Regions from separate parts of the Shuttleworthella sp. genome, predicted to be linked through region 1. Evidence: predicted binding sites of a transcription regulator. Region 1 holds the regulator's gene; the other holds the start of a gene.
What was found. The regulator HrcA, encoded in region 1, represses chaperone genes, less so after heat shock. The targets are predictions, from matches to a motif close to TGTTAGCACTCNNNNNNNNNGAGTGCTAACA.
Positions count from the first base shown of each region.

Region 2: clpB (ATP-dependent chaperone ClpB) is a predicted target of HrcA. The motif match lies at 14,840-14,870, and genes of this name have one in related genera.

Region 1 is NZ_DBHIDN010000003.1:70,507-86,651, forward strand. Features, by position in the region: gene thiI (tRNA uracil 4-sulfurtransferase ThiI) at 1-108, opposite strand, end outside; gene ACO5R6_RS01485 (cysteine desulfurase family protein) at 142-1,296, opposite strand; gene ACO5R6_RS01490 (RsmE family RNA methyltransferase) at 1,305-2,045, opposite strand; gene ACO5R6_RS01495 (50S ribosomal protein L11 methyltransferase) at 2,127-3,083, opposite strand; gene ACO5R6_RS01500 (sugar ABC transporter permease) at 3,286-4,164, opposite strand; gene ACO5R6_RS01505 (carbohydrate ABC transporter permease) at 4,164-5,507, opposite strand; gene ACO5R6_RS01510 (extracellular solute-binding protein) at 5,601-6,842, opposite strand; gene dnaJ (molecular chaperone DnaJ) at 7,121-8,305, opposite strand; gene dnaK (molecular chaperone DnaK) at 8,313-10,187, opposite strand; gene grpE (nucleotide exchange factor GrpE) at 10,242-10,934, opposite strand; gene hrcA (heat-inducible transcriptional repressor HrcA) at 11,168-12,238, opposite strand; gene hemW (radical SAM family heme chaperone HemW) at 12,375-13,652, opposite strand; gene lepA (translation elongation factor 4) at 13,686-15,500, opposite strand; gene rpsT (30S ribosomal protein S20) at 15,643-15,906, opposite strand; gene holA (DNA polymerase III subunit delta) at 16,038-16,145, opposite strand, start outside.
Region 2 is NZ_DBHIDN010000010.1:27,235-43,379, reverse strand. Features, by position in the region: gene glgA (glycogen synthase GlgA) at 1-15, opposite strand, end outside; gene glgD (glucose-1-phosphate adenylyltransferase subunit GlgD) at 12-1,148, opposite strand; gene ACO5R6_RS04050 (glucose-1-phosphate adenylyltransferase) at 1,138-2,277, opposite strand; gene glgB (1,4-alpha-glucan branching protein GlgB) at 2,347-4,224, opposite strand; gene pulA (type I pullulanase) at 4,508-6,703, opposite strand; gene proC (pyrroline-5-carboxylate reductase) at 6,765-7,577, opposite strand; gene ACO5R6_RS04030 (replication-associated recombination protein A) at 7,591-8,919, opposite strand; gene ACO5R6_RS04025 (MATE family efflux transporter) at 8,929-10,302, opposite strand; gene proB (glutamate 5-kinase) at 10,372-11,172, opposite strand; gene ACO5R6_RS04015 (TraX family protein) at 11,283-12,005, opposite strand; gene clpB (ATP-dependent chaperone ClpB) at 12,168-14,753, opposite strand; gene ACO5R6_RS04005 (MBL fold metallo-hydrolase) at 14,891-15,805, opposite strand; gene ACO5R6_RS04000 (undecaprenyl-diphosphate phosphatase) at 15,909-16,145, opposite strand, start outside.

The DNA of each region.
Region 1 (16,145 bases):
CAAATTGCGCTTGATATGTTTCTCCAGAGCCTCCTCAAAGACATGTCTGTTCTTGCCCTTGATGGCGATCTCTCCGTATTTGATTAAGAACGCTTTATATTGAACCATTTGCTCTATCCTATTCTTCTATTGTTTGCCGGACTAGTGCCTGCGAAATCTTGCCAGGATGGGAACCAGCTGCCCCATACAGTCGCAGGTATAATCAATCTCCTCCATTGTCGTGTAGACGGAGAGGGAGATCCGGATGGTGGAATCCAGGAGCTCTCTTTTCAGGCCGATGGCCTGAAGGGTTCGGCTGATCCTTGGATGGTTGGAGGAGCAGGCGCTTCCCGCGGAGACGAAGATCCCCTTGTCCTCCAAGGCGTGCAGCATTACCTCCGCCCGGATCCCCTCCAGAGAGACAGAGATGATCTGGGGAGCGGAGTCACGACCGGTCCGGCCGTTGACCGTAAGGCCCGGGATCCTGGTCAGTCGTTCGATCAGATGTTCCTTTAACTTGTAGAGTCTGTCCTGATTCTCTTCCAGTCCGGCGCAGATCTTCTCCGCGGCCAGGCCCAATCCGGCAATGGCCGCGGTGTTCTCTGTTCCGGACCGATAGCCCCGCTCCTGGCCGCCGCCCAGGAGCAGAGGGCTCAGCTTGCTCTTATCCTTGATATAGACAAAGCCGCTTCCCTTGGGCCCGTGGATCTTGTGGCCGGAAGCGGCCAGAAGATCCACCCCCAGGTCCCTGGGAACGATTCGGATCTTGCCGTAGGACTGAACGGCATCTGTGTGCAGGAGACAGGCGGGGTTGACCTCTTTTACAATGCGTCCGATCTCCGCGAGAGGCTGCAGGGCGCCCATCTCATTGTTGACCTGCATGATGCTGACCAGGATCGTATCGGGCCGGATCCGGTCACGAAGTTCCTCCGGATCGATTCTGCCGTCCCGGTCTACATGCAGCTCTTCGATCTCATAGCCCTCTTCTTCCAGAAAGCGCATGCTCTCATAGACACAGGCGTGTTCAAAAGGGGAGGTCAGGATATGCTTGCCCGCTCTGGCGTTGGCATGGGCCGCGCCCAGTACAAGCAGGTTATTCCCCTCGGTGCCGCCGGAAGTAAATACGATCTCCTTGCTCTTCACCTTGAGCGTCCCTGCAATTTGCTCCCTGGCCTCTCTGAGATAGGCCTCCGCCTTCATTCCCTTAGTGTGCAGGGCAGAGGGATTGCCATAATCCTCCCGCAGGACCCGAACCATCAGATCCACTACGTCCTGATCAGTCCTCGTGCTGGCTGAATTATCCAAATATACTTCCATCTGATCCTCTACTTGCTCTCACAGGCCATCATGACCATGGTTATGGCGGCAATGGCCGCCGTATCAGTCCGAAGAATCCGCCTTCCCAGGGAGATCACCCTGGTATTCTGTCTCAGTCGGGCCCGGTCGACTTCCTCTGCGGCAAAGCCGCCCTCGGGTCCTATGATGACAGCAATGCTCTTCGCTTCCGCCGCGTCCGCCAGGGCCTCGGCGGTCAGGCGCATCTCGCCGGCATGCTCATAGGGAAGCAGGAGGACTTCCTTGCTCGAGGCGTAGTCCAAAGCCCTGGCATAGGACATGACCTCTCCGATCTGCGGAATCATGCTCCTCTTGGACTGACGGGCAGCATTGGCCGCAATTGTCTGCCAGCGCTCGATCTTTCTCTTTTGCTTCTTCTCATCCAGCTTGACGACACAGTACTTGGTCTCCACCGGAATAATCTCATGCACGCCAAGTTCGACCGCCTTCTCAATGACCGTCTCCATCCGATCCCCCTTGGGGATGGCCTGAAATAAGCTGATCCGCTGGATCAGTTCCGTGCTGGCAGCCTCCTCCAGCAGTTTGACTGTGAGCTCATCCCGGTCCACGGTCAGAACATGGCCGAAATAGTCCTTTGCTCCCCGCACGCTGATGCGGATTTCCTCGCCGGGGCGAATGCGGACCACCCTGCCCAGGTGTCTTGCGTCCTCTCCTGTGACGCTGACAAGCTCTCCATTCACTTGCTTTTCATCGACGAAGACCTGCTGCATCCTAGCCACCTGCTCTTCTCATACCTTATTGCTTGTGCTCTGCCGGGGGCCGATTTCCGGCTGTCTCTGCCCTGCAGAAGATCATGCCGGCCGCCTGCAGATCACACTCCGCCACTCACCCAGGCCATTGATCTCAAGGATCTCCAGGCCCTGTCCTCTTAGGGCCTCGGCCACCTCCTCCTGCTTGAAGTCGATAATGCCCGATGTAATCAGTATTCCTCCCGGCTTGATCCGGTCCCGAAGAGGCCCTGCCATAGACACGATGATATCCGCCAGGATATTCGAGAAGACAATATCGTAGCAGGCCTCGCCCAAGTCCCTCTGCAGGAGACGATCATCCCTCAGATCTCCGATATAAAAGCGGGCCGGATCATAGGACAGACCGTTGGCCTTCATATTCCGGGCGATCGGCTCCCTGCAGGCGGGATCGATATCCGTCCCCGCAAGCGGGCCGGCCCCCAGGCGGGCGGCAAGCAGGGAGAGAATCCCCGACCCGAATCCCACATCCAGGACCGCATCGCCCTCTTTTAAATACTTACGCATTGCCTGAACGCACAACTTGGTGCTCTCGTGTTTTCCCGTACCGAAGGCGGTGCCCGGGTCAATTCGGATCAGAATCCTGCCGGACAGATCCGCCGGGACCTCTTCCCAGCCGGGCACGAAGAGGATGTCTTCAATGGTGAAGCTGTGGAAGAAGTCCTTCCACTTGTCCTGCCAGTCCTCCTGCCGAACCAGATGCTCTGTGATCGTAAGAGACCCCATATCGGCATAGGCTCTGGCCGCCTCCAGGGAAGCTCTGATCCTCTCAAGGAGTGCAGAATGGTCCTCTTTCGCGTCCAGATAGATTCGAATGCGGCAGGATCCGTCATCCGCGGGCAAATCGGGCTGCAATTCCTCGAAGTTCTCTCCCTGGATGCTGTCGTCCACCGGTATCAGGTCCTCAATCTCGACTGAATCGACGCCCTGCTCTGCCAGGAGATATGTCACGATTTCCTCGGCCTCTTCCCTCGTCTCAATCGTATAGCAGATATAATCCATACACTCTCCTCTTTCCCCGGGAAAGGCCGATTCTGCCGGCAGAGCCGGCCTTACGGGAAAAGGCCAGACGACCCGCGGCATCCCTCTTGTCCGGGACGCAAAAAAGCACACGGATGCCTCCCCTTGGGAAGGCATTTCCGTGTGCCATACTAGCATAAATTCCGGCGACTGTCGATGCAGGGCATCGCTGCTTCCGCCAAACTTATCCCTTTACTGCTCCCGACATTCCCTCAACGTAGAACTTCTGCATGAAGACAAAGAGGATCGCAATCGGTACGGAGATTACAACGGCACCTGCCGCAAAGCATGTGTACCACTGGTTGATATACTCCTTCTGCAGCATATTCCACAGGCCGATCGCAACGGTAAACTGATCTGAATTCGCGCGGACAATTACTTTTGCGAAGATGAAGTCTACCCAGGGACCGATGAAAGACGTCATAATCGTGTATATGATGATGGGCTTGGACAGCGGGATGGTAATTCTTGTGAATACCTGCCACTGAGTTGCCCCATCCACGATTGCGGCCTCATCAATCGCCCTCGGAATCATGTCGAAATAGCCCTTTGTGATCTGGAATCCCAGTCCGGTTCCGGCAGAGTACACAATGATCAGGGCCAGGCGGATCAAGGATCCCTCGGTCAGACCGAGTGCCTTTAAGATGTAGTACTCCGCAATCATCGCCATGAATCCGGGGAAGAGTCCCAGGATCATTGCCAGGTTCATGTAGGGCTTCCGGAACCTGAACCGCATGCGCGACAGGCTGAAAGACACCGACAGGACGAAGAATGTCGAGATGATACATGTGCAGATGGCAATGATCAGTGTATTCCCGAACATACGGGGGAAGTCCAATACATTCCGGTCCGTAAAGAGCTTGACATAGTTTGCCAGAGTATAGCTCTTGGGCAGGAAGGTGCTGACATATGAGCCGGGTTCTGCTCTAAAACTTGTCAGAACGATCCAGAAAATAGGCAGTACCCAGATTACCGCAAGGATCGCCAAAATCAGATGAACAACGAGGTTGCTGATACGTTTGGACAAGCTTCTTCGGTTACGCTTTACTTTATTCGTATTCATCACATGAATGCCTCCTCGTTCTTATAGGATTTCGACCTGCGGTAGGTCACAAGCGTAACAACCGTCAGGATAACGAAGGTCAGGATACCAATGACTGCACCGAGATTGTAGTACTGCTGGTCGATCGTCAGCTTGTACAACCATGTTACCAGAAGATCCGTCTGTCCTGCCGTATCGCCGACATAGGTTGGTCCACCACCGGATAAGAGGTAAATCACGTTGAAGTTATTGATGTTGCCCACGAATGATGTGATCAGGTAGGGGGTCGTCACGAATAACATATAGGGCAATGTTATCTTCAGGAAGATCTTGACCGGACCTGCTCCATCCATACGGGCGGCCTCATACAGTTCACTCGGAATATTCTGCAGGATACCCGTTACCTGGAGCATCGTATAGGGAATACCGATCCAGATATTGATGATGATGATGGTGATCCTGGCCCACATAGCATCTGTAAAGAAAGGCAGGGGGCCCTTGATCAATCCATAGTTCTGCAGAAGGACGTTGATTGCGCCCGACGGCTGCAGCATGATGTTCATGATCATCAGGGATACGAACTGCGGAACGGCAATGGAGAGGACGAAACAGAAACGCCAGAATCCCTTTGCCTTTGTGTCTCTGCGATTGATAACCATCGCGAGAATCATTCCGAGAATGTAATTTAAGAAGGTTGCGGCAATCGCCCACACAACCGTCCAGGCCAGAACGTGCCAGAACTGCCGGCCGATATTCCCGCCAATATTCAGGACACGCTGGAACTGCGCCAGCCCATTCCAGCTGAACAACTGCAAGTGGTTGTCTTCCTTGGAATAGGATGTGAAAGCCATACTGATCATGTAGACCAGGGGCACGATGTTGAAGATCAAGATCCCAGCGCAGGGCAGGGACATGAGGGTAATGTGCAGATTCTCATCATAGAGTGACCTGATATCCTCAGAGAATGTCTTGATATGGATCTTGTTCTCTTTCTGTAACTGCAGCCTATAGGCATGCTTCATCTGCATAATCCACAGGAGGATAAATCCCGCAATTACAAAGCACGCCACTACGCCGGTCAGAAGGATCAACTGTGAATTATCTCCGGCTGTGTATTCATAGACCTGTTTTGCCTCGTTCCACACCTTCTGATGCGCTGTATCGCCCAGGCTGGGCAGTTTGGATAAGGCATAAATTCCGGAAGTGGCCATATAGAAGGCAAAGGCAACTTCCAGCAGGAAAATGAGACAGCCCTTGATCCTCTGCCCTTTCAAAAATATTCCAAGTCCCATAAAGGGAATGGAAAGCTTTGTCTGTAAATCTCCTGCGGCAATCGCCTTTGCCAAGGGGATTTTACTCTGCATTTGTCTTTTTTCCATACGATTAGCCCAATTCTATAAGCAAAGAGGAATGCGGTCCTAAGACATACCGCATTCCCTCCGTCAGTAAATGCAAGATTATTGAACAGCAGCCGTATTCATCGCCTTGTTCATGCTCTCCGTCTTCTCGGCAGCATTCTCATGCGTTACAGTGCCTGCAATGATTTCCTTACCCATAGATTCTGCAGGAGTCCAGTACTGTCCCATAGCTGACTGCAGCGGCTGAACGATTGCTGCATTCTGCATGGTATCCAGCTGAACCTTGGCCAGATCATCGGAAATGTTCAGAGAGGTATCTGAGGGGATCACCTTGCGGAGATCATAGTGATCCTTCTGTGCCTGGGAGCTTCCGAGGAAAGCTGCCAGAGCAACTGCGATCTCGGAGTTCTTGCTGTTCGGGTTCACACCGATTGCCTTAGAACCTGCGAAGGCCTTCATCTGAACTTCCTTGCCGCCTACTGTGAACTTGGGAGGAATGGCGATGCCGACATTCTCCTTGCCGAGAGCATCTACAACTGCCTTGTAGTCCCATGCGCCGGAGAACAGAGCGTTAACGGTTCCGTCTGCCAGAGTGCTGGGGGTCAGGCCGTTGGCATCCTTGAAGTTGGGATTCTTGGCCATGTCGATCAAGTAATTGGTAACTGCGGTTGCCTTCTCGCCACCGAAGTCGAAGCCTGCCTTCTCATCCTTGCCGTCCTTACCGAACATGGTGCAGCCGTTTGCCACATAGGTAGATTGGAAGTACCAGGAGTTGGATAAGGGATAGCCTACCTTGCCCTTCTTGAGCATGGTGTCGAGGTTCTTGGCATCATCGGCAGAGAAGACGCGCTTGTCATAGTACATAAACCATGTGTTGCCGGTGAAGGGAACACCATAGACGGCGTTGTTGTAGGTTACCGTGTTGACGGTCGTCTCATTGTTGTTCTTCTTGATTGCCTCAAGGGTTGTTCCGCCCAGCTCAGCAAGAGCGTTGGCCTTGAGCAGGTCAGGGATCTGGTCATTGGCAAACATGAATACATCCGCAGCAGCTCCGGGATCGGTTGCAACCATAGTCTTGGCATCACCCTCGGGGCATACGCCGGTGTTAAAGGTGAGCTTCCACTCCGGATGTGCCTTCTGGAATGCCTCTAATTCCTTCTTGAGCCAGTTTCCCTGCTCCTCGGACTGATCCTCGGACGGTGACCAGACGGTGAGCGTAGCTGACTTGCTCTCGCCATCTTTCTTGTTGTTGTCAGATGACTTTGAGCCCCCGCAGCCTGCCAGAGCAGAAACTCCCATCAGGGCTGCCAAGCCAAGTGCTACAAGTTTTTTACTTTTCATATTTCCCTCCATAAAAGTACCTTAACTTGTAAACGTTTCCAACGCGTTCACATAACTTACATCGTTTATTTTATGCAAAATGCTCTTTGATTTCAAGCGATTTTTGAAAAAAAAAGTCATTTTGCCTATATCCGATAGGTCTTCTCCCCCTTATTCCCGCAATAATGCCCTATTCCTGCGTCCTTATGTCGGACCGGACACAGACAGGCAAGTAAAAAGCGGGCGACCGGTCCTCTTGGGGAGGGCCGGCCGCTCGCCATGCTCATTGATTGATTTTCTCATTCCATTGCGTCGTCAAACCGATCCTTCATCTCCTGCATCTTCTCGCGAAAGCCCTTTTTCCTGGGCTTGGACGAAGCGTCCGATGAGAGACTTTTGTCGGAGAGGGCGTCAAATTGCCGAAGGGCCTCCTTGGCCTCCTCGCTCAAATGCGTCGGTGTCTGAACGACCAGGGTGACATAGTGGTCGCCGCGCACATTCTTGTTGCGCAGACTTGGCACGCCCTTGCCGCGCAGGCGAATTCTCGTGTCTGTCTGGGTGCCCGCCTTTACCGTGTAGAGCACCTTGCCGTCGATGGTGTCAATCTCCACCTCACTTCCGATCGCCGCCTGCGCATAAGTGATCGGCGCCGATGAGTAGAGGTCGTAGCCGTTTCTCTGAAAAATCGGATGGGCCGAGACACGAACCTCCACCAGGAGGTCTCCTCTGGGGCCGCCTCCTGTTCCGGGCTCTCCCTTATCACGGATACGAACAGACTGGCCATTGTCAATCCCTGCCGGGATATTGACCTGGATCCTCTTACGTTTTGTGACATAGCCGCTTCCGTGGCAATCGGGACAGGGGTTCTCAATCACCTGGCCGCTGCCTCCGCAATCGGGGCAGGTCGTCACATTCTGCATGGTGCCGAACATGGACTGCTGTGTCATGACAACCCGGCCCTTGCCGCCGCACTTGGCGCAGGTCTTCTTGCCTGTGCCCGGCTTACAGCCCGAGCCATGGCAGCTGGGGCACTCCTCCTTCAGGTTCAGATCCAGCTCCTTGACCACGCCGAAGACTGCCTCCTTGAAGCTGATCCGGACTGCCGCATGGACATTTGCCCCCTTATGAGGACCCCGCTGGGCAGAAGATCCGCTGAAGCCGCCGAAACCGCCAAAGCCCCCGAAGAGATCTCCGAAGATATCTCCGAAATCCATGCCGGAGAAGTCGAAGCCGCCGGCCCCGCCTGCTCCGTTCCCATCGAAGGCTCCCATGCCAAACTGGTCGTACTGGCGGCGTTTCTCAGGATCCGAGAGAACGGCATAGGCCTCGGAAGCTTCCTTAAACTTCTCCTCAGCAGCCTTATCACCCGGATGAGAATCCGGGTGATACTTCTTGGCGAGATTCCGATATGCTTTTTTCAGCGCTGCGTCGTCCGCATTTCTGTCGACGCCCAGCACCTCATAAAAATCTCTCTTTTCTGCCATAATCTAATTAAACTTCCTTGAAGTCTGCATCTACAACATCATCGTTGCCGGCTGCTGTATTTCCCGTCTCAGCTCCCGCCTCGGGGCCTCCGGCAGTCTGTGCCTGCTGGGCGGCCGCCTGCTGCTCATACATCTTGGAGAATACCTTCTGGGCAGATCCCTGCAACTTCTCGAGGGCTGCCTTGATCTCACCCACCTGTCCGTCGGAGAGTTCCTCCGGCTGCGTGTACTGGTTCAGGAGATCGCGAAGAGCCTTTAAGTCTCCCTCAACCGCGGACTTGTCTGCCGGGTCAAGTTTGTCGCCTACCTCCTCCATAGCCTTCTCTGTCTGGAAGGCAAAGGAGTCCGCGTCATTTCTGGTGTCGACCGCTTCCTTGCGCTTCTTGTCCTGAGCCTCATACTCCTGAGCCTCCCGGACTGCCTTCTCAATATCATCATCCGACATATTGGAGCCGCCCGTAATGGTGATGTGCTGCTCCTTGCCGGTTCCAAGATCCTTGGCGGATACGGTCACAATCCCATTGGCGTCGATATCGAAGGTCACCTCGATCTGAGGAACACCGTGCTGTGCCGGGGGAATCCCATCCAGACGGAACTGTCCCAGAGACTTGTTGTCCTTGGCAAACTGACGCTCACCCTGAACCACATTGATATCGACCGCGGTCTGGTTATCAGCAGCGGTAGAGAAAATCTGACTCTTCTTGGTGGGAATCGTCGTATTTCTCTCGATCAGACGGGTGGCGACGCCTCCCATGGTCTCGATGGACAGAGACAGGGGGGTGACGTCCAGAAGGAGGATGTCGCCGGCGCCGGCATCGCCTGCCAGCTTACCGCCCTGGATGGCGGCTCCGATGGCAACGCACTCATCCGGATTCAGATTCTTGGAGGGCTCCTTGCCGGTCAGCTCCTCCACCTTCTTCTGTACGGCGGGAATACGGGTAGAGCCGCCGACCAAGAGGACCTTGCCCAGGTCATTCATGTTAAGTCCCGCATCGCGAAGGGCATTCTGAACCGGCGCTGCCGTCCTCTCGACCAGGTTATGGGTCAGTTCCTCGAACTTAGCCCTGGTCAAATCCATGTCAAAGTGCTTGGGTCCCTCGGACGTAGCAGTAATGAAGGGGAGATTGATATTGGTTGTCGTTGCGGACGAGAGTTCCTTCTTGGCCTTCTCGGCAGCCTCCTTCAGTCTCTGCATGGCCATCTTGTCACCGGACAGGTCCACGCCGTCCGTCTTCTTGAATTCAGACAGCATCCACTCGACAATGGCATCATCGAAGTCATCGCCTCCCAGATGGGTGTCTCCGTTGGTCGAGAGAACCTCAATGACTCCGTCGCCGATATCAATGACAGATACATCGAAGGTACCGCCGCCAAGGTCATAGACCATGATCTTCTGCTCTTTCTCATTGTCGAGACCGTATGCCAGAGCAGCCGCCGTGGGCTCGTTGATAATACGCTTAACGTCGAGACCGGCGATCTTGCCGGCGTCCTTGGTGGCCTGCCGCTGGGCGTCATTGAAGTATGCGGGAACCGTGATCACCGCCTCCGTCACCTTCTCTCCCAGATAGTTCTCGGCATCATCCTTGAGCTTGGAGAGGATCATTGCGGAGATCTGCTGGGGCGAATACTTCTTGCCGTCAATGACCCGGCCGTTATCCGTTCCCATATCCCTCTTAATTGAAGCAATGGTCTTCTCCGCATTGGTCACAGCCTGTCTCTTGGCCGGCTCACCGACCAGACGCTCGCCGCTCTTGGTAAATGCCACGATGGAGGGCGTGGTTCTCGCGCCTTCCTTATTGGGGATTACATTGGGCTGTCCGCCCTCCATAACGGCGACACAGCTGTTGGTTGTTCCTAAGTCAATTCCGATAATCTTGCTCATATATCTTTCCTCCTAATCAATCTATTGAATCTGATGAATACACTTTTGGCATCCTCAGTTGGCCACCTTGACCATACTGTGCCGGATGACCCGATCGTGGAACTTGTAGCCTTTTAAGAGCTCTTCTACGATCTCATTCTCCCCGAAATTCTCATCCTCCACGTGCATCACTGCGTTGTGGAGCTCCGGATCGAAGGTCTGTCCCAGCGCCTCGATGGGGCTGACTCCCAGATCGGCCAGGGTCGTGACCAGCTGCTTGTAGATCTTATCCATGCCCTCGGCAAAGGCGTCCGTCTCTCCCTCCGGCAGGGTACACAAGCCGCGCTCGAAATTATCGACCACGGGAAGAATCTTCTCGATGATGGATGAGGCTCCAAGCTCGAAGCTCTTGCTCTTCTCCTTCTCCGTCCGCTTGCGGAAATTATCAAACTCCGCCATCTGACGGGCGATCCGGTCCGTCAGGTCTGCAATCTTTTCATCCTTCGGATCCTTCTTCCCTGGAAGGGCTTCCTCATTCGCAGAATCTTCCTGCTCTCGATCATCCGGATCCTGTGTATCATTAGCTTCTACCGTCTCCTCCTGATGAGAATCCGCTTCTGCCTCGGCCCCGGGGATTTCCTCTTCCCCGGTCGGATGCGCTTCATCCGTCCCGGTCGAATTCAGATCCGCCTGCCTTCTCGCCTCTTCTCTGGCCTCTCTTACGGCTTCTTGCACAGCCTCCTGCGTGCTGCTTTCTGGAGTCTTCATCTCTTCAGCCAAAAAAATTACCACCTTTCTCGAGCTTGCGCTCCGGGATTTTGTTTCAATTAGCACTCATTCATGTCGAGTGCTAATATCTTCATGCACTAAGATAACACCGGGCTCGGATCATGTCAACTCATATTTGCAAAAAATATTCACAAAACAAGTGCAAAAATCCGCAGCTGCCCTGTCTGTTTCCACAGGCAGAGAAACTGCGGCTTCCGGTAAGCGCGACGGGGTCAGCTGCGAGCCTCATCCATTATTTCAGACAGCTTGCTCTTGAGCTCCTTGAGACTGCCCATGACCTTGGCGTAATCCATCCGCTTGGGTCCCACGATACCGATTGTTCCCCTGACTCCGTCTCCCAGATCGTAGTTGGCTGTGACCACAGAACAGTCCGGCATATTTTCCATGGGGGATTCACTCCCGATATAGACCTGGATTCCGGTCGCGTTCGGGTTATTCAGGCTCTGTTCCTGCACGTCGTTAATCAGCTCCGCCAGCTGTCCCTTCTCCTCAAATGTAGAGATAAAGGTGGAAGCTTTCTGGCGATCGGACAGTTCCGGGTACTTGAATATATTGGTTGCCCCTGATGTATAGATCTCAAGTCCATCGTCCTCCCGCAGGGTCTCCGGAATGGTCTTTAGAACCTCTGCCACGATATCCTCGTGGATCCCCGCCTCCTCCTGGAGCTTGGAGATGGTTGTCAGGTTAATCTCCTGCGCGGTGAGCCCGTTTAAGCTGTTGTTGAGCAGCATATTGAGTTTGAGAAGGTTCTCTCCGCTCAGGACACTCTCGACCTCGATCAGGCGGCTCTTGACCATGTTGCCCCCCATCATGATGACCGCCAGAATCTGATGGTCATTGACCTGGGAGAGCTGAAGGAACTTGATCCGGTTCCTGCTCATGGCGGGAGCGGAGATCAGGGATGTGTACTGGGTGGTCTTGGCCAGGAACCTGGCGACCTGCTGCAGAACCTTGTCCATCTTCTCTGTCTTCTGAATGACAAAATCCTTGAGCTCCAGGACTTCCTGATCCTTCTCCGCCAGAAGATGGTCTACATAGAATCGGTAGCCCCGGTCGGTCGGAATGCGGCCGGCCGAACTGTGCGGGCGAAGAATATATCCCATCTCCTCCAGGTCACTCATCTCATTGCGGATGGTGGCGGAGCTTAGGGTCACGCCCTCCAGCTTTGAAATTGTCCTGGAACCGACCGGCTCCCCGGACTCCAGATAGTTCTGAATAATGGCGTTTAGGATCTTGGACTTACGCTCGGAAAGCTCCTCACCCATCTGCTTGGAATCAGCCATGGCTTACTCCTCTCCTCCGGCATCAGCAGTCATCATGCTTGAGTGCTATAACTGTTCTTCATTGTAAAGTTGGCCCCTTCTCCTGTCAACACAGGTCGGCCTGTCCTCTTTGCCCGCTTACTGCAGGCCCTCTCTGTCAGGGCAGGTACTCGGCCAGGACGACATTGGAGATGTCGATGCCCCTTTTCGTCAGAGCGATCTGCCCGCCTTCTCTCCGTACCAGTCCTCTCCTTCTCTGGCTCTCTATGACGGGTCCGAAGACGCTGTCGATCGCAAGACCGAATGCATCCAGAAAATCCGCCTCACGAATTCCTCCCGTCTTGCGCAGACCCAGAAAGAGAAATTCTTCCATGGCCTCGCGGCAGGTCAGCTTCTGAATGGTCTTTGGATCAATCCACGGGGCGTCCGCCAGGATCTCGTCCGGGCCCTCCTGCCTGCTTGGGTCATAGGCCTCCCAGAGCTCAATATAATGGTCTGTCTCCTTGATGTTGGAGAAGCGGATATTGGGATAAGCTGGGGTTCTCAGTCCCTCCGGCCTCCGCCCGCCCCCACCGTCTCCCGGGAAGGAGTCCATAAGCAGGGAGGCCGCCCCCACCCCCAGCCCCAGGTAAGGCTTTCTCTCCCAGTAACCGAGATTGTGGCGGCAGGCAAAACCCTCCCTGGCATAATTGGAGATTTCATACTGGCCGTACCCCCGCCCGATCAGAAATTCTCTTGTCAGATCGTAGAGTCTGTAGTCAAGCGCCTCATCCGGCAGGTCTGTGGTCCCCTCTCCCCGGTCTCTTCTGGCGACATCCTCTGCGTATCGCTCGTAGAAGGGGGTGCCGGGCTCCACCATCAGAGAGTATGCGGAGATGTGCTCGGGTCTGAGCATCGTCAACTTCTGCAGGGTCTTCTTGAGCTTGTCCTCCGTCTGATGGGGAAGGCCGGTCATAATATCCACATTGATATTGGCAAAGCCCGCCGCCCGGGCCCTCTCAAAGGTGCGCAGGAAATCGGAGAATGTATGAATCCGGCCCAGAAGGGCCAGCTCCTCGTCGTTGGCCGACTGGAGGCCGATGGAAATGCGGTTGATTCCCATCCTCCGATAGGCCAGGAGAGTCTTCTCTGTCGCCGTGCCCGGATTTACTTCCAGGCTGATCTCTGCCGCCTGATCCAGAGCGAAATTTCTCTTGACCGCCGCGAAAATCTCCTCCAGCAGGGAATCGTTGAGCCAGGAGGGAGTGCCTCCCCCCACATAAATCGTAGCCACCCGGGCCCTGCCTGTCAGCCTGCCCCACCAGTCGATTTCCCGGATCAAAGCGCGCGTGTAGGCCTCATGCTCTCCCGGCCCTCCCGGATGAGAGTTGAAATCGCAATAGAGGCATTTTCTGACACAAAAGGGAATGTGTATGTAGAGCTCCAGAGCTTCCACGGAACGGCCTCCTTTCGTGTTCTCGGTCTGTTCTTAATCGTCTGAATCCAGCTTGAGGACCGCCATAAAGGCCTCCTGGGGGATCTCCACGCTTCCGACCTGCCGCATGCGCTTCTTTCCCTCCTTCTGCTTCTCCAGGAGCTTCTTCTTGCGGGAGATATCCCCCCCGTAACACTTAGCCAGGACGTCTTTTCGCATGGCCCTGACTGTCTCCCTGGCGATCACCTTGCCTCCGACCGCCGCCTGGATGGGTATTTCAAAGAGGTGTCTCGGGATCTCCTCCTTTAACTTCTCGCACATCTTCCTCCCCCGCTCATAAGCCGTACCGGAGAATACGATGAAGGACAGGGCATCCACCTGCTCCTTGTTGATCAGAATATCGAGCTTGACCAGGTCGGACCGCTGATAGCCCTTCATCTCGTAGTCAAGAGAAGCATAGCCCCGGCTTCTGGATTTCAGGGCATCGAAGAAATCATAGATGATCTCGTTGAGCGGAAGGGTATAGCGCAGCTGGGCCCTGCCCTCTTCCATATACTCCATACCGATATACTGGCCGCGGCGCTCCTGGCAGAGGTCCATGATGGCCCCGATATAGTCGGATGTAACCATGATCTGCGCGTCTACTACCGGCTCCTCCATGTAGTCGATCTCGGAGGGATCCGGTAGATTGGACGGGTTTGTAAGTTCTATGAGGGTCCCATCCGTCTTGTGAACCCGATAGACAACGCCCGGCGCCGTCGTCACCAGGTCGAGCTTATACTCCCGCTCCAGCCGCTCCTGAATGACATCCAGGTGCAAAAGTCCCAGAAAGCCGCAGCGGAAACCGAATCCCAGAGCCGCGGAGGTCTCCGGCTCAAACTGGAGTGCCGCATCATTGAGCTGGAGTTTTTCAAGGGCCTCACGCAGCTCCGGATATTTGGCAGAATCCGCCGGATAGATTCCGGAGTAAACCATGGGCTGGACCCTCTTGTAGCCCGGGAGTGCCTCCGCGGCCGGCCGGTCAGCCGAGGTGACCGTATCCCCGACTCTGGTCTCTCTTAAATCCTTAATGGAGGCGGTGAAATAACCCACCATCCCGGCCTCCAGCTCATCGCAGGGGATCAGCTGGCCGGCGCCGAAATAGCCCACTTCCACAAGATCGCAGCTATAGCCGCTGGCCATCATGCAGACCTTATCCCCCCGCTTCATCCTTCCCTCTTTGAGACGCACGAAGACAATCACCCCCTTGTAGGGGTCATAGAGAGAGTCGAAGATCAGTGCCTTTAAGGGAGCATTTCTGTCCCCCTTGGGTGCCGGCAGACTATGGACAATCGCTTCCAAAACATCTTCCACATGAAGGCCTGTTTTGGCGGACACAAGAGGGGCATTCTCGCAGTCCAGCCCGATCACATCTTCGACCTCACTCTTGACCCGGTCCGGGTCGGCGGAGGGGAGGTCGATCTTGTTGATCACAGGCAGGACTTCCAGATCATGATCTATGGCCAGATAGACATTGGCCAAGGTCTGGGCCTCAACCCCCTGGCTGGCGTCCACCACGAGGATCGCCCCGTCGCAGGCCGCCAGAGCGCGGGAGACCTCATAGTTGAAGTCCACATGGCCCGGGGTGTCAATCAGGTTGAAGATATACTCCTCCTCGTCCTTGGCCCGGTAGATCACTCGAACCGCCTGTGATTTGATGGTAATTCCGCGCTCGCGTTCCAGATCCATCGTGTCCAGGACCTGCTCTTGCATCTCGCGCTTGGTCAGGGTTCCGGTCATCTCAATGATGCGGTCAGCCAGGGTGGACTTCCCGTGGTCGATATGGGCCACTATACAGAAATTGCGGATTTTACGCTGGTCAATTCCCATGAGTTCTCTCCTCTTGCATCAGCAGCTATGGTCTGCGGGATCCTCATTCCATCGGCGGAGGTCGAAAAAAGAGAGCCAACAGATGTCGGGCTGTTGACTCTCTTATCCTTCACTCCTCTGGCGCCTCTTCTCGTCCTGTCGATTAAGCGAGCTTATTGACAGCCTTGCTGAGACGAGATACCTTGCGGGCGGCCGTGTTCTTATGATAAACGCCCTTAGAGCATGCCCTGGCGATTACGCCGGTTGCTTCCTTGAGCGCCGCGGCGGCCACGTCCTTGTCTCCGGCCTCAACCGCTGCGTCCACCTTCTTGACATAGGTCTTCACCTCTGACTTGATCGCCTTGTTTCTGGCGGTCTTGGTGGCAGTTACGAGTACTCTCTTCTTTGCAGACTTAATGTTAGCCAATTTAGATTACCTCCAATGTAAATCGAATGTTTCTTATAGGAAAAATCCTTAGTTACATTGTAGCCGGACACGGACAGTTCAATGTAAACATACTCGTACATAATACTGTTCGGCATCGGTCCTGTCAAGGCTTAATTCCCGTCATTGGCATACCCGTCATTGGCATACTGCATCATCAGAAGTTCCACCCCCATCCGATCCGAAATCCGGCCGGTCTTAATCCGCTCCTCCACATCGGA
Region 2 (16,145 bases), on a different contig from region 1:
GTACATTATTTTCATTGAATGATATCTCCCGTGATTTCCTGTCCCTTGCCGATAACCAGCAGATGATCCTCGCTTCCGCGAAGGGTTACTCCCTCCGGGACATCGACATTCTTATCGATAATCGCGTACTCAATCGTCGCGTTTTGATAAATCCGCACTTTGGGGGAGATGACGGACCACTTGATGGTCGCACCCTCATCAACCAGGCAGTTACGTCCGACAACCGAGTGCTCCACCGCCCCCTTGATAATTGACCCTGAGGCGAACTGGGAATTTCTGATTTTCGAGTCTACATCAAAATAGGTTGCCTCCTCATTCTTTACCTTGGTATAAATCTTCTGGTCGCCATAGAAGAGGGCGTAGAATTTCTGTGGATCCAGCATATCCATATTGGCCTCGTAATAATCCTCGACCGAGTTGATATTGGCCAGATAGCCGGAGTGCTCGAAGGCCAGGGCCTGCGACTCCACCAGGAGGTCCCGAAGGACGAAGCAAATCTTGCGGAGCTTCTCCTTCCCCGCCTCTTCTTCCAGTTTCTCAATGAGCCAGGGTGTATCAACCACATAGATGTCCGCATTCATGGGGCCGATCTCCTGGATGTCTTCCAGGCCCAGCTTCCCCACCACAGTGTCCGTATCATCGATCTGCAGGATCTCGTTGACCTCAGAAATCTGCCTTTTGGGCAGCTTCTTATAGACCACGGTCAATTTACCCCCGTTGGCTGTGTGGATATGGATCAGCTGCTCCAGATTAATGTTGCAGAGGATATCGAAGGGCATGTAGATGGTCTGATCTGACCCGGAGCACTTCAAATAGGTCAAAAGCTGATCATAGTATTCCCGGTCAGCCAGCTGATAGTCCTCCCTCTCCTCAAGAAAAGAGGGAAAGTAGTGGCTCAGGAGGGTGTTCAGACCCCAGACACGTCCGGACCGCACATGGTCGAAGACAGAGCGGACCTTATCCCCGCCAAAAATCGCGTATACGCTTCGAATGCCGGAGTTGGCGATGCTCGACAGCTGAAAGTCCATCAGGCGATACTTCCCGTCAAAGGGGAGCGTCGCTAAAGGCCGATTCTTCGTCAGACTGCCCATGTCCAGAGAACCGGCGCCGACATTACCCAATATTGCTGTATATTTATCAATCTTCATCCGGCACCCCCACTACTTCGTTATAGCCGACAACTGCCACTTCCTCGCTGCCATCGATCACGACATCCTGGCCAATGGTAGCGCCTTCACCGATGATCGCCCGCGTCACATGGGCGCCCATCTTGATTGTAACCCCGCTCATAATGAAGCTGTCCTTGATGACCGCCCCCTCTTCCACCTTGACATTGGTGGAGAGAATCGAGTGGTCTACCCTGCCGAAGACGAAGCAACCGTCCACGACAAGCGAGTTGTTCACCGTGGCCTCATCACTGATGAAGTTGGGCGGAGCAATCAGGTTCTTCGAGTAGATCTTCCAGGACCGGTCGCGGCTGTTTAAGGCGTTATCAATGGCGATGTACTCCATGTTGGCCTCCCAGAGAGACTCAATGGTGCCGACATCCTTCCAATAGCCTTTGAAATTATAGGTATAGACCGGCTCTCCGTGCTCCAGATAGGCCGGTATGACATTCTTTCCGAAGTCCGACATATCTACTTCATTCTTCTTGGCATTGATCAGCATCTGCTTCAGCTTCTTCCAGTCGAAAATATAGATGCCCATTGAGGCATGTCCGGACTTGGGATGCTCGGGCTTCTCCTCGAACTCGACAATCCGGTCATTGGCGTCCGTGTTCATGATTCCGAAGCGGCTTGCCTCCTCTAAAGGCACGTCAATTACCGCCACAGTCAGGCTGGCGTGATTATCCTTGTGCTGCCTGAGCATATCGTCATAGTCCATCTTGTAGATGTGGTCTCCGGAGAGAATCAGAACGTACTTGGGGTTGATGCTCTCAATATAGTCCATATTCTGATAGATGGCATGGCTGGTGCCCAGGAACCACCGGTTCCCCTCCTTGGCGGAATATGGCTGCAGAATCGTCACTCCCGTGTCAATCCCGTCCAGACCCCAGGAAGATCCGTTCCCGATATGACTGTTCAGGATCAGAGGCTGGTACTGGGTGATTACACCGACATTCATGATGCCTGAATTGGCGCAGTTGGACAAAGCGAAATCAATAATCCGATAGCGGCCGCCGAACTGAACCGCCGGTTTTGCGATGCTCTGCGTCAATTTCCCCAGACGCGTTCCCTGCCCTCCGGCAAGAATCAAAGCCAACATTTCATTTTTCATGGAAATCCACCCCTCCTTCACAACGGATATCATGATATCGATAAAGACGCCTTACTCTCGGAATCCGTCTTAGTTTCTCACGCGTCTCTTCAATCTCCAGACACTGGCTCCGAGGGCCGGCAAGGTGAAGCTGAGCGTATTGGTGTAATCTTTCCAGCTGCCCTCCTGCGTCTGGGTATTCTGATTGTGTTCCTTCCAGACGCCTCCGAATTCCTCCAGCTCCGTATTGATCACTTCCTCATACAGGCCCGCGACCGGAACGCCGATTGTGAAGTTCTGCCGCTCAACCGGTGCCATGTTGAAGACACAGATTAAGAAGTCTCCCTTATCCCCCTTTCGGATGAAGGAGAGCACGCTCTCCGCCCGGTTGTCCGCGTCAATCACCTCCAGGCCGTCGTAGGAGTCATCAATCTGCCAGAGCGCCTTGTGATCCTTATAGAAGGCATTGAGTTCACTGGTAAAGTGCTGCATCCGCTGGTTCATGTAGTCATCCAGATTGCCCCACTCCAGTTGGTAGTCGTACTTCCACTCCAGGAACTGACCGAATTCAGAACCCATAAAGAGGAGCTTCTTGCCCGGATGGCAGATCTGATAGGTGAGAAGGTTCCTGAGACCGGCGAACTGGTTGTAGCGGTCTCCCCACATCTTGTGCATCAGGCTCTTCTTCCCGTGGACCACCTCGTCATGGGAGAAGGGCAGGATGAAGTTCTCGTTGAAGACATACATGAAGCTGAATGTCACCAGGTTAAAATCATACTGGCGATAGATGGGATCTTCCTCGTAGAACTTGAGGATGTCGTTCATCCAGCCCATATTCCACTTGAAGTCGAAGTCGAGGCCGCCCTCGTCGAAGGGTCTTGTGATGGGCGTGGCCGCCGTTGACTCCTCGGCGATCATCATGACATCCGGATGATAGAACTTGACCACCCCGTTCAGGCGCTGCAGGAAATTGTAGCCCTCGATATTCCGGTTGCCGCCCTCCTGGTTGGGCGTCCAAGGGCCATCGTCATAATCCAGATAGAGCATATTGGACACCGCATCCACCCGAATTCCGTCCAGATGATACTCCTCCAGCCAGAAGAGGGCGCTTGAGAGGAGGAAGGACTGGACCTGGTTCTTGCCCAGGTCGAAATTCAAGGCTCCCCACCGATAGTTGTGGGCCCTGTTATGGTCCTGGTACTCGAAGGTCGGCGTCCCGTCGAAATAGGCAAGCGCGTCATCATTCTGCGTGAAATGGCCGGGCACCCAGTCTACCAGAACACCGATATTGTTCTGATGGCAGGCCTCAACGAAATCCTGGAAGTCCTCCGGGGTCCCGTAGGTGTGCTCCAGGGCGAAATAACCCATGAGCTGGTAGCCCCAGCTCATGTCCAGGGGATGGGCCATGAGGGGCAAAAACTCCACATGGGTGTAGTGCATCTTCAGCAGATAGGGAATCAGCTGATCCTTCAACTCCTTGAAGGTGCAGGGGGTTCCGTCCTCCTTGTACTTCCAGGACGACGCGTGGACCTCATAGATGTTGACCGGACGCTTCTTAAAACCAAAGCGCTTGCGCCGTCCCATCCAGGGAGCGTCCCTCCACTTCCTCTTCTGCATGGTGTGCACGATGACTCCCGTCCCGGGTCTGGCCTCAAAATAGTTGGCGAAGGGGTCGATCTTCTCTACCACCTGGCCTCCCTGTCTCTTGACAAGATACTTGTAGACCTGTCCCTCCTGGGGAAGATCCGTGGAGAGCTCCCAGACGCCGATGTGGTTCTTTACCATATCCAAGGGATTTTGGAACCAATCTGTGAAATCTCCGATGACCTGGACGTGCTCAGCGTGCGGCGCCCAAACGCGAAATACGTAAGTTCCCTCCTGATTTTCATCCCGGTGCAGTCCCAGGTAGTCCTGCAGGTGAAAGTTCTCACCCAGCCCAAATGTGTACATAGACTCTTCCAAATTCATACGATCACCTCTCCTACTCATACAACTATGCAATCGTTTTTTCTATTATATCACTTCTCTATGTTTGTCAGAAAGTTCTAAATTTTTGTTTAGAGTATTGCGTTAATATATTTAATATGGCATAATTATATGATCGGCGCATTTTTAGAGGGTCTCACCTCTTCCCGGATCAATCCGCAAAACCCCCGCAAGTCCCTGCATTTGCCTGGACTTGCGGGGGTTTTCAATTGATCTGAAAAAGACATGAGACCGGCCGATTCCGCAGGCCTCATCGGGGGATCTCTCAGGAGATCTCCAGGCTCTTCTTGCTGCTGTCAAAATAATAGTGCTTCTTGTCGGCTCCCAGACTCTTCAGCTCTATGATCCCGGACCCCTCCTGGCAGGACTCGACCTCAATATGGTTTCCAATCTCCTCATAGCTCCTGCAGCTGAATTCCCCTGCCGTCTTCTTGAGCTGAATCAGGTCCCGGATTGCCGCAACCAAATCCGCCTTACGGGTGACCCGGTCCCAGTCGATGCTGTTGACGGCATCCGGGGCATTGTAGCTGTTGCTGGCCCGGGCATAGTCCCCATCCGTATAGGTCCCGTTCGGTCCGGTCGCGACCAACTTGCTGCGCTGGAACTCCTGCCCCAGCTGCATGAAGCAGATCCCCTGCATGAGAAGGTTGAGCGCGTTGGCAAAATAGACCCTCTTCTTGCGTTCTTCCTCGGAGTCCTCCGGATGCAGTATGGTCAAGAGGTCATTCAGATTGTAGTTATCATGGGCCTCGATATAGTTTAAGACCTGATTCGGAGCCACATAGGCCACATAGCCAAGGCTTCCGAGAAGCGCCGCGGCGACTCTGCCCTCATGCCCCTGGCCCGAGACATAACCCTTCTTGATCTGCCCGTATACTTCCGCCCCCTTGACAGCGTCCCTCTCATCATCATTGAAGAAGGCGATCCGGGGCATGAAGTGGGCATTCGCCTTCATGGCCTTGTACTGGCTCGGCAGGCCCCGGCCCATATCCCATCCCTCCCCGTAGAGAAGAATGCGGGGATCGATCCGGTCCAGGGCTGACCGGATGGCGTTCATTGTGTCGACGTCATGGAGGCCCATGAGGTCCAGCCGGAATCCGTCCAGGCCGAACTCCTCAGCCCAATATGTGATGGAGTCCAGCATATACTTGCGGTACATCTCCTTCTCACTGGCAGTCTCATTGCCGCAGCCCGATCCGTCCTGGAAAGACCCGTCGTAATTCATGCGATAGTAGTAATCCGGCACCGCCAGCTGGAAGGGAGAGCTGTAAGGCGAATAGGTGTGGTTGTAGACCACATCCATAATTACCCCGATTCCCGCCTCGTGATAGGCCTGAATCATCCGCTTGAACTCCAGAATCGGAGCCAGGGGATCCTCCTGGTCCAGGGCGAACTGTCTGTCCGGGACATTGTAGTTCTCCGGATCATAGCCCCAGTTGTACTGGATCTTCCCCTCCTTGTCGTAGGTCTTGTGGTGGTCGAAGACCGGCTGCAGCTGGACATAGGAATAGCCCATTTGCTTGATATAATCAAAGCAGCTTGCATCGCCGAAGCGGTTTTTCGTCCCGGACATGCAGGCCGCCGGGAAGGTTCCCCGCAGATCTTCCGCAAGTCCGGACGTGGCGGACTTGGTAAAATCTCTCAGGTGGAGCTCCGCGATCACCGCCGCGCAGGGGTTTTTCACCCGCCAGCCGGCGGCCGCCCCATGTCGGACCGCAAAGTCCTCCGGGACCAGTTCCTCCGGGGCCGCAATCAGGCTTCTCTGGTTGTCAAGGCTCAGGGCGATGCTATAGGGGTCCCGGGTCTCCTGGTAGAAATTCTCCTCGTGATAGACCCGGTAGAGATAGGAGGCCCCTGCCAGATCTCCCTTAACGGTCACAGACCAGACCCCCCGGGTATTTCTCTTGTGATTGGCAAAATGTGTCTCCCCTCCCCGCTTCATATCGAGGACACGGACCCGCCGATCCCCCTTTGGGTACAGGAGAACCTGGACCTTATGGGCCATGGGAGACCAGAGGCGAAATTCCGTCTCGGTCCTCCCGTACCGGTATCCAAGCCAGCCCTGGAATCCCCATCTGCGGTCGAAGTCCTGGGTGTGAACCGCCATGTCGAAGGCGGTCTGATTGGGTTCTTTCAGATAGGGGCTGGTCATAGCCGCCTGCTTGGAGTAGTAGACCTGCCCATCCCCCTCGATCAGCCAGATCTCATTGGGGGCATCCCCCAGAAATCGCCTTACCTTATAATCCTTGGTCTGCTTGGACCAGTCATCGGTCTTGACCAGGAGATTGACCGAAGTCAGAAAACGACTGGAGGGGTAATTGATGCTTCCAAGGAGGCCGAAATCATCCCTCCCCGAGAACTTCTCTTCTTTTCCCCAGTAGCCGTCAAGCCACTTCCACATATTGCAATGACTGTAGTTTCCATCCTTACTGTGAAAGTGTACGCGCAGTTGGTTATCCATTCTCTCTCTCTTTCAAACGCTTCTTCCTTAACAACTCCATTTGTCTTATGAGGGACCGGTCTCATCTTCTGCCCATCTCCTTCGACTTCTTCACGGCTGCCAGTATACCATCCATGACCAGGCCACGGAAGCCGCCTTCTTCCAGCACCCTGAGACCGGCGATGGTGGTTCCCGCAGGCGAGGTCACCTGGTCCTTGAGCTGGCCGGGCGTAAGACCTGTCTCAAGGACCATCTTCGCGGACCCTAAGACTGCCTGGGCGGCGAATCGATAGGCCTGTGACCGGGGGAGACCGGCCGCAAGTCCCGCATCCGCCATAGCCTCTATCATCATGTAGACATAGGCCGGGGAAGAGCCGCAGAGACCGGTCACCGCATCCATCAGAGCCTCGGGCACCCATTCGGCCCTGCCCAGGCTCTCAAAGATCTCTAGGACCAGGTCCCTGTCCTCTTGCGGCACCGTGTCGCTGGCGGTCAGCGCGGACATCGCCTCTCCAACCATGGCCGGCGTGTTGGGCATGACCCGAATCAGCCTGACCGGGCGGCCGAACGCCGCCTGCAGGGCCGCAAGAGATTTGCCGGCAGCAAGGCTGATCAGCAGGGTATCCTCTGCCAGCACATCCCGAATTTCCTCGATAAGCCCCTCCAGGATGTGGGGCTTTACCGCCAGGACAAGGATCCTCCCGAAGGCCGCCGCCTCCCGGTTGTCCCCTGTGGCCCTCACGCCGAAGTCAGCGGCGAGCCGGTCCCGGTTCCTTGCACTCGGAGCCGAGACCATGACCCGGTCTCCGGTGACAAGCCCCCCCTGCCGTATTCCCTGCAGGATGGCAGATGCCATATGGCCTGCCCCGATAAAAGTGATCTTCTCGATTTGCATAGGCGCTCCCTCTTTAATCCTCCGCCTGCTCGTGGATCTTATCCATCCAGGCCTTCATCTGCCTCTCATAGCCCTGGTCTGAGATCTCATAGAAGGTCTCACCCAGAAGCGAATCCGGCAGATACTGTTGTCTGACATAGTGGTTGGGCCAGTCATGCGCATACTTGTAGCCGATCCCATGGCCAAGCTTGGCACTCCCCCCGTAGTGGGCGTCCCGCAAGTGACCGGGCACGGTCTCCGTCATGCTCGCCCCGACCGTCTTCATGGCCTTCATAATCGCATTCACTGCGGAATTGGACTTGGGCGCGCAGGCCACATAGGCTGCTGCCTGGGCCAGAATGATCTGACTCTCCGGCATGCCGATCCGCTCCACTGCCTGGGCTGCGCTGTTGGCAACAATCAGGGCCATGGGATCTGCATTGCCCACATCCTCCGCGGCGCAGATACAGATCCGCCTGGCAACAAACTTGACGTCTTCTCCGGCATAGAGCATACGGGCCAGATAGTAGACCGCCGCATCCGGATCACTGCCCCGCATCGACTTGATGAAGGCAGAGATCGTATCATAATGGCCGTCCCCCTTCTTGTCATACTTGACCACCCTCCGCTGGATGCACTCACCGGCCACCTCGAGGCTGATGTGGATCCGGCCGTCCTCAGACCGGGGCGTGGTCAGGATCCCAAGTTCGATCGCCGTGAGGGCGTTTCTGGCGTCACCGTTGGCCATATCGGCCAGAAAATCCAGGGCGTCCTCATCGACAAGCGCCTGATAACTCCCCATCCCCTTCTCGCAATCGCTGACCGCGCGCAGCAGAAGCTCACGGATATTTTCCCTGGAGAGAGGCTTCAGCTCAAATACAATCGACCGGGAGAGGAGGGCCCCGTTGACCTCAAAGTAGGGATTCTCTGTCGTGGCCCCGATCAGAATAATGGTCCCGTCTTCCACATAGGGAAGCAAATAGTCCTGCTGCCCCTTGTTGAAGCGGTGAATCTCATCGATGAAGAGAATGGTCTTCCTGCCGTACATGCCCAGGACATCCTTTGCCGCCTGAACCGCCTCCTGCATGTCCTTCTTCCCCGCTGTCGTAGCGTTGATCTGGTGAAAATCAGCCGAGGTCGTGTTGGCAATCACCCTGGCCAGGGTGGTCTTTCCTGTCCCCGGAGGGCCGTAGAAGATCACCGATGAGAGCTTGTCCGCCTTGATGGCCCGGTAGAGGAGTTTATCCCTGCCTATGATATGCTCCTGTCCAACCAGCTCATCCAGACTGGTCGGGCGCAGGCGGGAGGCCAGCGGGGCCTCATCTTCCCGGCTTCTGTCCCTTGCATAGTCAAATAAATCCATCTGGTCCTCTCATTCTCTGTCCTTTCTTCTTCTCGCCCGCATCTTCTGCTCGATCCTTCCGATCACATAGAAGCGGTAGACAAAGGCCGTAAAGAGGCCGGCCGTAAGCCAGGCCGCCGCATCACAGGCCGCTGCCAGTGAGTAGGAGCCGATTCTCATGGAGACAGCCGCCGGAATCACCCGGGCAAGCAGTTCCACCACTCCTCCCATCATGGGAAGGAGACCATACCCGCAGCCCTGCATGATATTGCGGAAGATGAAGATCATCCCCAGTGGAATATAGCAGGACATGGAGAAGTAGATATAGGGTCTTGCGAACCCCATCAGGCTCTCTGTATCTGTCCCGGGCGGGAAGAAGAGATGCATCAGGGGTGAGAGCAGGAGCAGGATCAGGACCGAGATCAGGGCCGCATAGACAACGTCCATCTGCATGGCCGCCTTGACGCCGGACCGGATCCGGTCCGAACGAGCTGCTCCGTAATTCTGCCCTCCGTAAGCGGCCATGGACTGGCCCAGGGCTGCGAACCCCTGGGTCAGCAGCGTTGACATCTTGCTGGCCGCCGTAAAGGCCGCCACCGCCGTCGGTCCGAAGGTGTTGACCGCCGTCTGCAGGACCATGGTCCCCGATGCGGTAATCCCGAACTGCAGAGCCATAGGGATCCCCACTCGGATCTGCCGGGCAGCCATTCCCCGGTCGATTCTCCAGAAATCCCGATAGGGGAGCAGGTCCGGCATCTTCCTTGCGATGTAGACGGCGGCGGCCAGAGCGGCGATCACCTGGGAGAGGACTGTGGCGTATGCCGCCCCCTCCGTCCCCATGCCAAGGCCCAGGATGAAGGCCAGGTCCAGAACGATATTGCAGGCCGCGCCGATCAGAAGAAAGAAGAGGGGCAGCTTGGAATTCCCGACCGCTGTCAGGAGAGCGGAGCCAAGGGTGTAGAGAACGATGCTGAAGAGGCCGAAGCAGATAACAATGATATAGCGGTAGGCGTCATCGAAGATCTCCTCCGGTGTATTCATCAATCGCAGGATCCGCCGCATAAAGATGGTAGAGAGGGCAGTCAGAATCAGGATCACTCCAAAGCTCAGCATGAGGGCATTGGAGGCCGACCGTCTGGTTCCCTTCGGGTCCATGGCGCCGAAGCGCTGCGCCGTCAGAACGGTAAAGCCGGTGGTCAGGCCGATTGCCAGGCCCTGAACCAGGAAGACAATGGTTCCGGTGGAACCGACGGCCGCCAGGGCATTCTGGCCGAGAGCGCGCCCGACAATGATCGTGTCCACCAGATTGTAGAGCTGCATGAACAGATTGCCCAGAAAGAGGGGCAGGGTGAAGCGGAGAATAACCGTCAGGGGCTTCCCCTCTGTCAAGTGTACGCTCTTCATTACAATCCTTTCCGGCGTCTGCCCGAGCTTCGAGAACGATCTCCCGACCGCCGCCGGCGTCCGGTTAAATCATTTCTCCTTAGCGGCGAAGAGGGTACCCACCCTCTTCGCGTCCACGATATCATAGAGGACCTCCGGGTTGGCTCCGTTGGTCACCAAAGTATCAATTCCGTTGGCCGTAGCCAGTTCTGCCGCCTTGAGCTTGGTCCTCATTCCCCCGGTTCCCCGCCGGCTTCCCGCGCCGCCTGCCAGGGCATAGGTCTCATCGGTGATCTCCTCTATGCGGGAAATCAGCCTGGCATTGGGATAGAGCCTGGGATCCGCATCATAGAATCCGTCAATATCGGACAGAATCACCAGGAGGTCCGCCCGGCAGAGAACGGATACGACGGCGGACAGCATGTCGTTATCCCCGAAGAGCTTGTCCTCGGACTCAATCTCCGTGTAGGACACGGAGTCATTCTCATTGACGATGGGGATGATCCCCTGCTCCAGGAGTGCGAAGAAGGTATTGGCCAGATTCTCCTTCTTGACCTCCTGCTTGATATCCTCAGCGTTTAAGAGGATCTGCGCGACAATCTTGTTGTACTCCCCAAAGAACTTGTCGTAGAGGAACATATTCTCGCACTGGCCCACGGCGGCAGCCGCCTGCTTCATGCGCATCTGCGTCGGCTTTTGGGCCAGCCGCATCTTGTTGGTCCCTACGGCGATAGCTCCGGAGGATACCAGGAGGACCTCATGCCCCATATTCTGAATGTCCGACAGGACCCTGGCCAGATGGTCCAGCGTCCGCAGATTGCTCTTTCCATGCTCATTGGTCAAGGTCGATGTTCCGACCTTGACTACAATGCGTTTTCTCTGAATCCCCATGTCTGCTCCTCTTCAGCCATATGCCCTGCTCTCGCATAAGAGTTCATCTATTATAGACTACTTACGCTTCCCGTGACATAGTTCCGCACAAGTCTTTTCCGACCGGGATTTCAGGGGAGAAGAAGGCGGCCAAGACCGTATAAGAGCATCAGGTGTCCGGGATAGAAGACATAGAAGAACCACTTGTGGAAGGGCTTCCTGCTGCCGGCCTGTCCGTTATAGGTATAGCGGAGCAGGAAAAGAGGCAGGAAAATACCGAGCAGGTATACTTCTGTCCGGATCTCGGCCCCTGCCATGAATTCAGAGAAACCAATCAGGAAGGTGTAGATTATGGTTATCCCGAAATAGGCCCTCCACATGCGGGTCTTGTCCCGATAGTTGCGGACAAGCATCAGGGGGACAATCACCCCATAGGCCGACCAGTCCCCCCAGATACTTAAGAGGATGCAGGCCAGGACTGCCAGCCGCCTGAAAGTCGGTGCAAGATTTGCCCTCTGGTCGAAATAGCAGGCCATCAGTCCCAGGAAGAGGGTATATATGATTCCGAAATTCGTCCCGAGAGAACTTCGGATGTCGAAGCAGAGGATAAAGGGAATCCAGGACACCAGGGCAAAGATCCCCATGCGGATCAGGTATTTCTTCAGGTCCCGCGTGTGCATGAATCCCTCGGCGACAAAAAAGGCCATGGCCGGCCCGGTCAATCGTCCGATGAAGTGCATGACCTGCCCCGCCGGGCTGGCGGTTGGGATGAACTTCCAGGCTACATGGTCGATGACCATGGCAATAATAACCAGGTACTTGATTTGATTTCGATTCAGAGAAAGTGTCTTCATGGGAGGTATTCTCCCATATGCACTGCCCATAAAGCAAGGAGATCTCATCTTGCCTCCAATAAAAAACACCCCTCCCTCTTCCCGCGTGCGATGGCACGGGCAAGAATGGGGAAGGGTGTTTTCTGTTTTGTCCTTCTCTGACCTAAGAGACTTCTCGAAAGCTTACTGCTTCCTTGCGGACAGACCGGAGTCGTCAGCAGAGATCACGATGCTATCTCCCATACTGATGTCTCCCTTTAAGATGATGCGGGCAACCAGGGTCTCAACAGACTTCTGAATATAGCGCTTCAGGGGGCGGGCCCCATAGGCCGGCTCATAGCCATGATCAATGATATATTCCCTGGCCTCATCCGTCAGGACAACCTTGATCTGCCGGTCCTCCATGCGGGCATTGAGTTCCTTCATCTGCAGGTCTACAATCCTGCCGATATTGGACTTGGTAAGAGGCTTGAACATAATGATCTCATCGAGACGGTTGATAAACTCCGGCCTGAAATGGATCTTGACCTGGTTCATAACCTGTTCTTCCGCCTCGGGTCCGATCTCGCCTGACTCGTCAATGCCGTCCAACAGATAATCGCTCCCCAGATTGGAGGTCATAATGATAATGGTGTTCTTGAAATCCACCGTTCTGCCCTGAGAATCCGTGATCCGGCCGTCATCCAGAACCTGCAGAAGAATATTGAAGACATCCGGGTGCGCCTTCTCCACCTCATCGAAGAGGACGACCGAGTAGGGCTTGCGGCGGACCGCCTCGGTCAGCTGACCGCCCTCGTCATAGCCCACATATCCCGGAGGGGCCCCGATCAGGCGAGACACGGAATATTTCTCCATGTACTCACTCATATCAAGACGGACGATATTCTTCTCATCATCGAAGAGGTTGGCGGCCAGGGTCTTGGCCAATTCCGTCTTGCCGACGCCGGTGGGCCCCAGGAAGAGGAAGGAGCCGATGGGTCTGGACGGGTCCTTGATCCCGGCCCGGCTGCGGATGATGGCCTCAGTGACCAGTTGGACCGCTGTATCCTGTCCAACCACCCGCTTATGGAGCTCTTCATCCAGATGCAGGGTCTTATTCCGCTCGCTCTCTCCCAGCTTGGACACGGGAATACCGGTCCAACGCGAGACAATCCGGGCGATCTCATCCTCGGTCACCGCCTCATGGACCATACTCATGTCCTTGTCCTCAATTCCGGCCTCCTCCTGTTTCAGGGATGCCTCCAGCTTAGGCAGCTTTCCATACTGCAGCTCTGCGGCCTTGGACAAGTCATAGGACTGCTTGGCCCGTTCAATCTCCTTCTTGGTCTCCTCAATCTCCTCCCGGAGGGCAGAGACCTTGCCGACAGCGCTCTTCTCGTTCTCCCACTGGGCCTTCCTGCTGTTGAGCTCTTCCTTTAAGTCTGCCAGTTCACGAGTCAGCTTCTCAAGCCGTTCCCTGGAGAGGGCATCCGTCTCCTTCTTCAGAGCTTCCTCTTCAATCTGCATCTGCATCACCTTGCGGTTGATCTCGTCCAGGTCTTCCGGCATGGAATCCATCTCTGTCCGAATCGAGGCGCAGGCCTCATCGACCAGGTCAATGGCCTTGTCCGGCAGGAACCGATCCGTAATATAGCGATTGGACAGGGTTGCCGCAGCGACCAGGGCCGCATCCTGGATCTTGACATGGTGGAAGACTTCATAGCGCTCCTTGAGTCCGCGGAGGATCGAGACCGTGTCTTCCACGGTCGGCTCATCCACCATAACCGGCTGGAAACGCCTTGCCAGGGCCTGATCCTTCTCAATATATTCCCGGTACTCGTCCAGAGTCGTAGCTCCGATACAGTGGAGCTCGCCCCTGGCCAGCATGGGCTTTAACATATTCCCGGCATCCAGGGCTCCGTCCGCCTTGCCTGCTCCCACAATGGTGTGGAGCTCATCAATGAACATCAGGATCTGTCCGTCCGACTTCTTGACGGAATCGAGGACTGCCTTGAGCCGCTCCTCAAATTCTCCCCGATACTTGGCTCCGGCCACTAAGGCTCCCATATCCAGGGCGAAGACCTTCTTATCCTTCAGGGTGTCCGGGACATCGCCTCTGGCAATACGCTGGGCCAAGCCCTCCACAACGGCGGTCTTTCCGACGCCCGGGTCCCCGATCAGGACAGGGTTGTTCTTGGACTTGCGGGAGAGGATCCGGATGACATTCCGAATCTCCTCGTCTCTTCCGATGATGGGGTCCGCTTTCTGGTCTCTGGCCCTGGCCACCATCTCGTGGCCGTATTTCTCCAGGGCCTCATAGGTATCCTCCGGATTGTCACTGGTGACCCGCACATTGCCCCGCACCTGCGAGAGAGCCGCAAGAAAACGCTCTCTGCTAAGGCCGTACTCCCGGATCAGGTCCTTCATACCCTTGCTTGCGAATCTGAGCATGGACAGGAAGAGATGCTCCACGGAGACATACTCATCTCCCATGGCCTTCGCCTCATCCTCCGCATGGGTCAAGGCATCATTGAGCGTCTGAGAGAAATAGCGCTGTCCCGCGCCTGAGACCTTGGGCAGGGCATTCAGCTTCGAGATGGCATTCTCGGTAAAATGCCCGCAATTGATATCCATCTTCTCGAGGAGCTTTGGAATCAGTCCGTCCTCCTGCTGCAGGAGGGCGACCAGGAGATGCTCGTCGTCAATGGTCTGGTTGCCGTAATCCGCCGCCAGCTTCTCCGTGTTCTGTACTGCCTCAATGGACTTCTGGGTGAATTTCTGAATATTCATAAAGTCACCTCCTTTTCTTACTTGTTTCATATTGTGGATGGGATTCTCAGATCCCTCTCCACGGCACAAGTATGTTATAACACTAAAATTAGCACTCGTCAATATCGAGTGCTAATAATTTTAGCTAATTTATGTTTTTATTTCAGGTACTCCATCTTCCGCTCCACCTGGATCTGCGGATCCACCCGGCGCTCGAATTCTTCCGGGCAGGAGCTGTCTCCGGCGACACTCCCGTAGTGGGTCGGGATGGCAATGCCGGGGGCAATCGCATTCACAAGCTCCGCCGCCTGTCCGGCGTCACAGGTGTAAGTTCCTCCGCAGGGAACAAGAGCAATATCACAGACTACGGCCCTGGCCTCCGGAACCGGATCGGTATCTCCCGCCACATAGATCTTCTGCTTGTGATCATCAATCAGATAGCCCAGCCAGTCCTTGTCCCTGGGGTGAAAATCCTTATCTGTATTGTAGGCCCGGATGCCGGTAATTCGTATTCCCTCCCAGTCCATCGCTTGGTCCGGCTCCAGGTAGTGATCCTTCCCCCGCAGGTCTTCGCGCTCTTTTGTGATTCTCCCCTCCATGCTCTTGGGGAAGACGTACTCTGTCTCCTCCTTGGCGAGCTTAGCCATGTCCTCCGGGGAATAGTGATCGCTGTGCTCATGTGTCAGCAGGATCAGGTCCGCGTCGTGAGCCTCCTCCCTCAGCTGATAGGGGTCCAGATAGAGAACCTTTCCGCGGGCCTCAATCCGCACCGCCGCATGCGTGATCAGGCGGACCTGAGAAGTATCCGGAAGATCTCCCGCAAAGCCCATCTCCTCCAGAAGGCGCCCCGCCTCCTCTCTGGCCTCCTCAGCCACGAAGACTCCCACGGGATGATAGTCGCCGGATCCCAGGTAGAGCCCCATCAGCTGGTTGATCCCATCCTGGTGTTTGTAGGCCAAGATCCCCTGGCTCTCTAAGGCCGCAATTGCCCGGTCCGCATCGAACTCATTCATAAGGGTGAGAACGCAGACACCGCTTCCGTCCTCCGTATGCTCTCTTCCGAAAATGCCCATCTCTCTTGCCTCTTCCTTCTGAAATATGTGTCCTCTTCAAGGGGGATCCCGCAATCAGCGGTCACAACCATCTCTCCTACAGACTGCTGCCGGCATCCCTCAATCAATGAAAGAGGGAGAAATAGAGAATCACTGCCAGCCCCAGCCCGATCCGGTAGATACCGAAGGGTTTGAAGTCATGCTTGCGGATGTAGTCCATCAGGAAGCGGATAATGACGACTGACACGAAGAAGGCGACCAGCATTCCCGTAAGCAAAATAGCTACTTCCATCCCGCTGAAATATCCGCCCCTCGCGAAGAACTTGATGATCTTCAGAAGGCTTGCCCCCAGCATCACCGG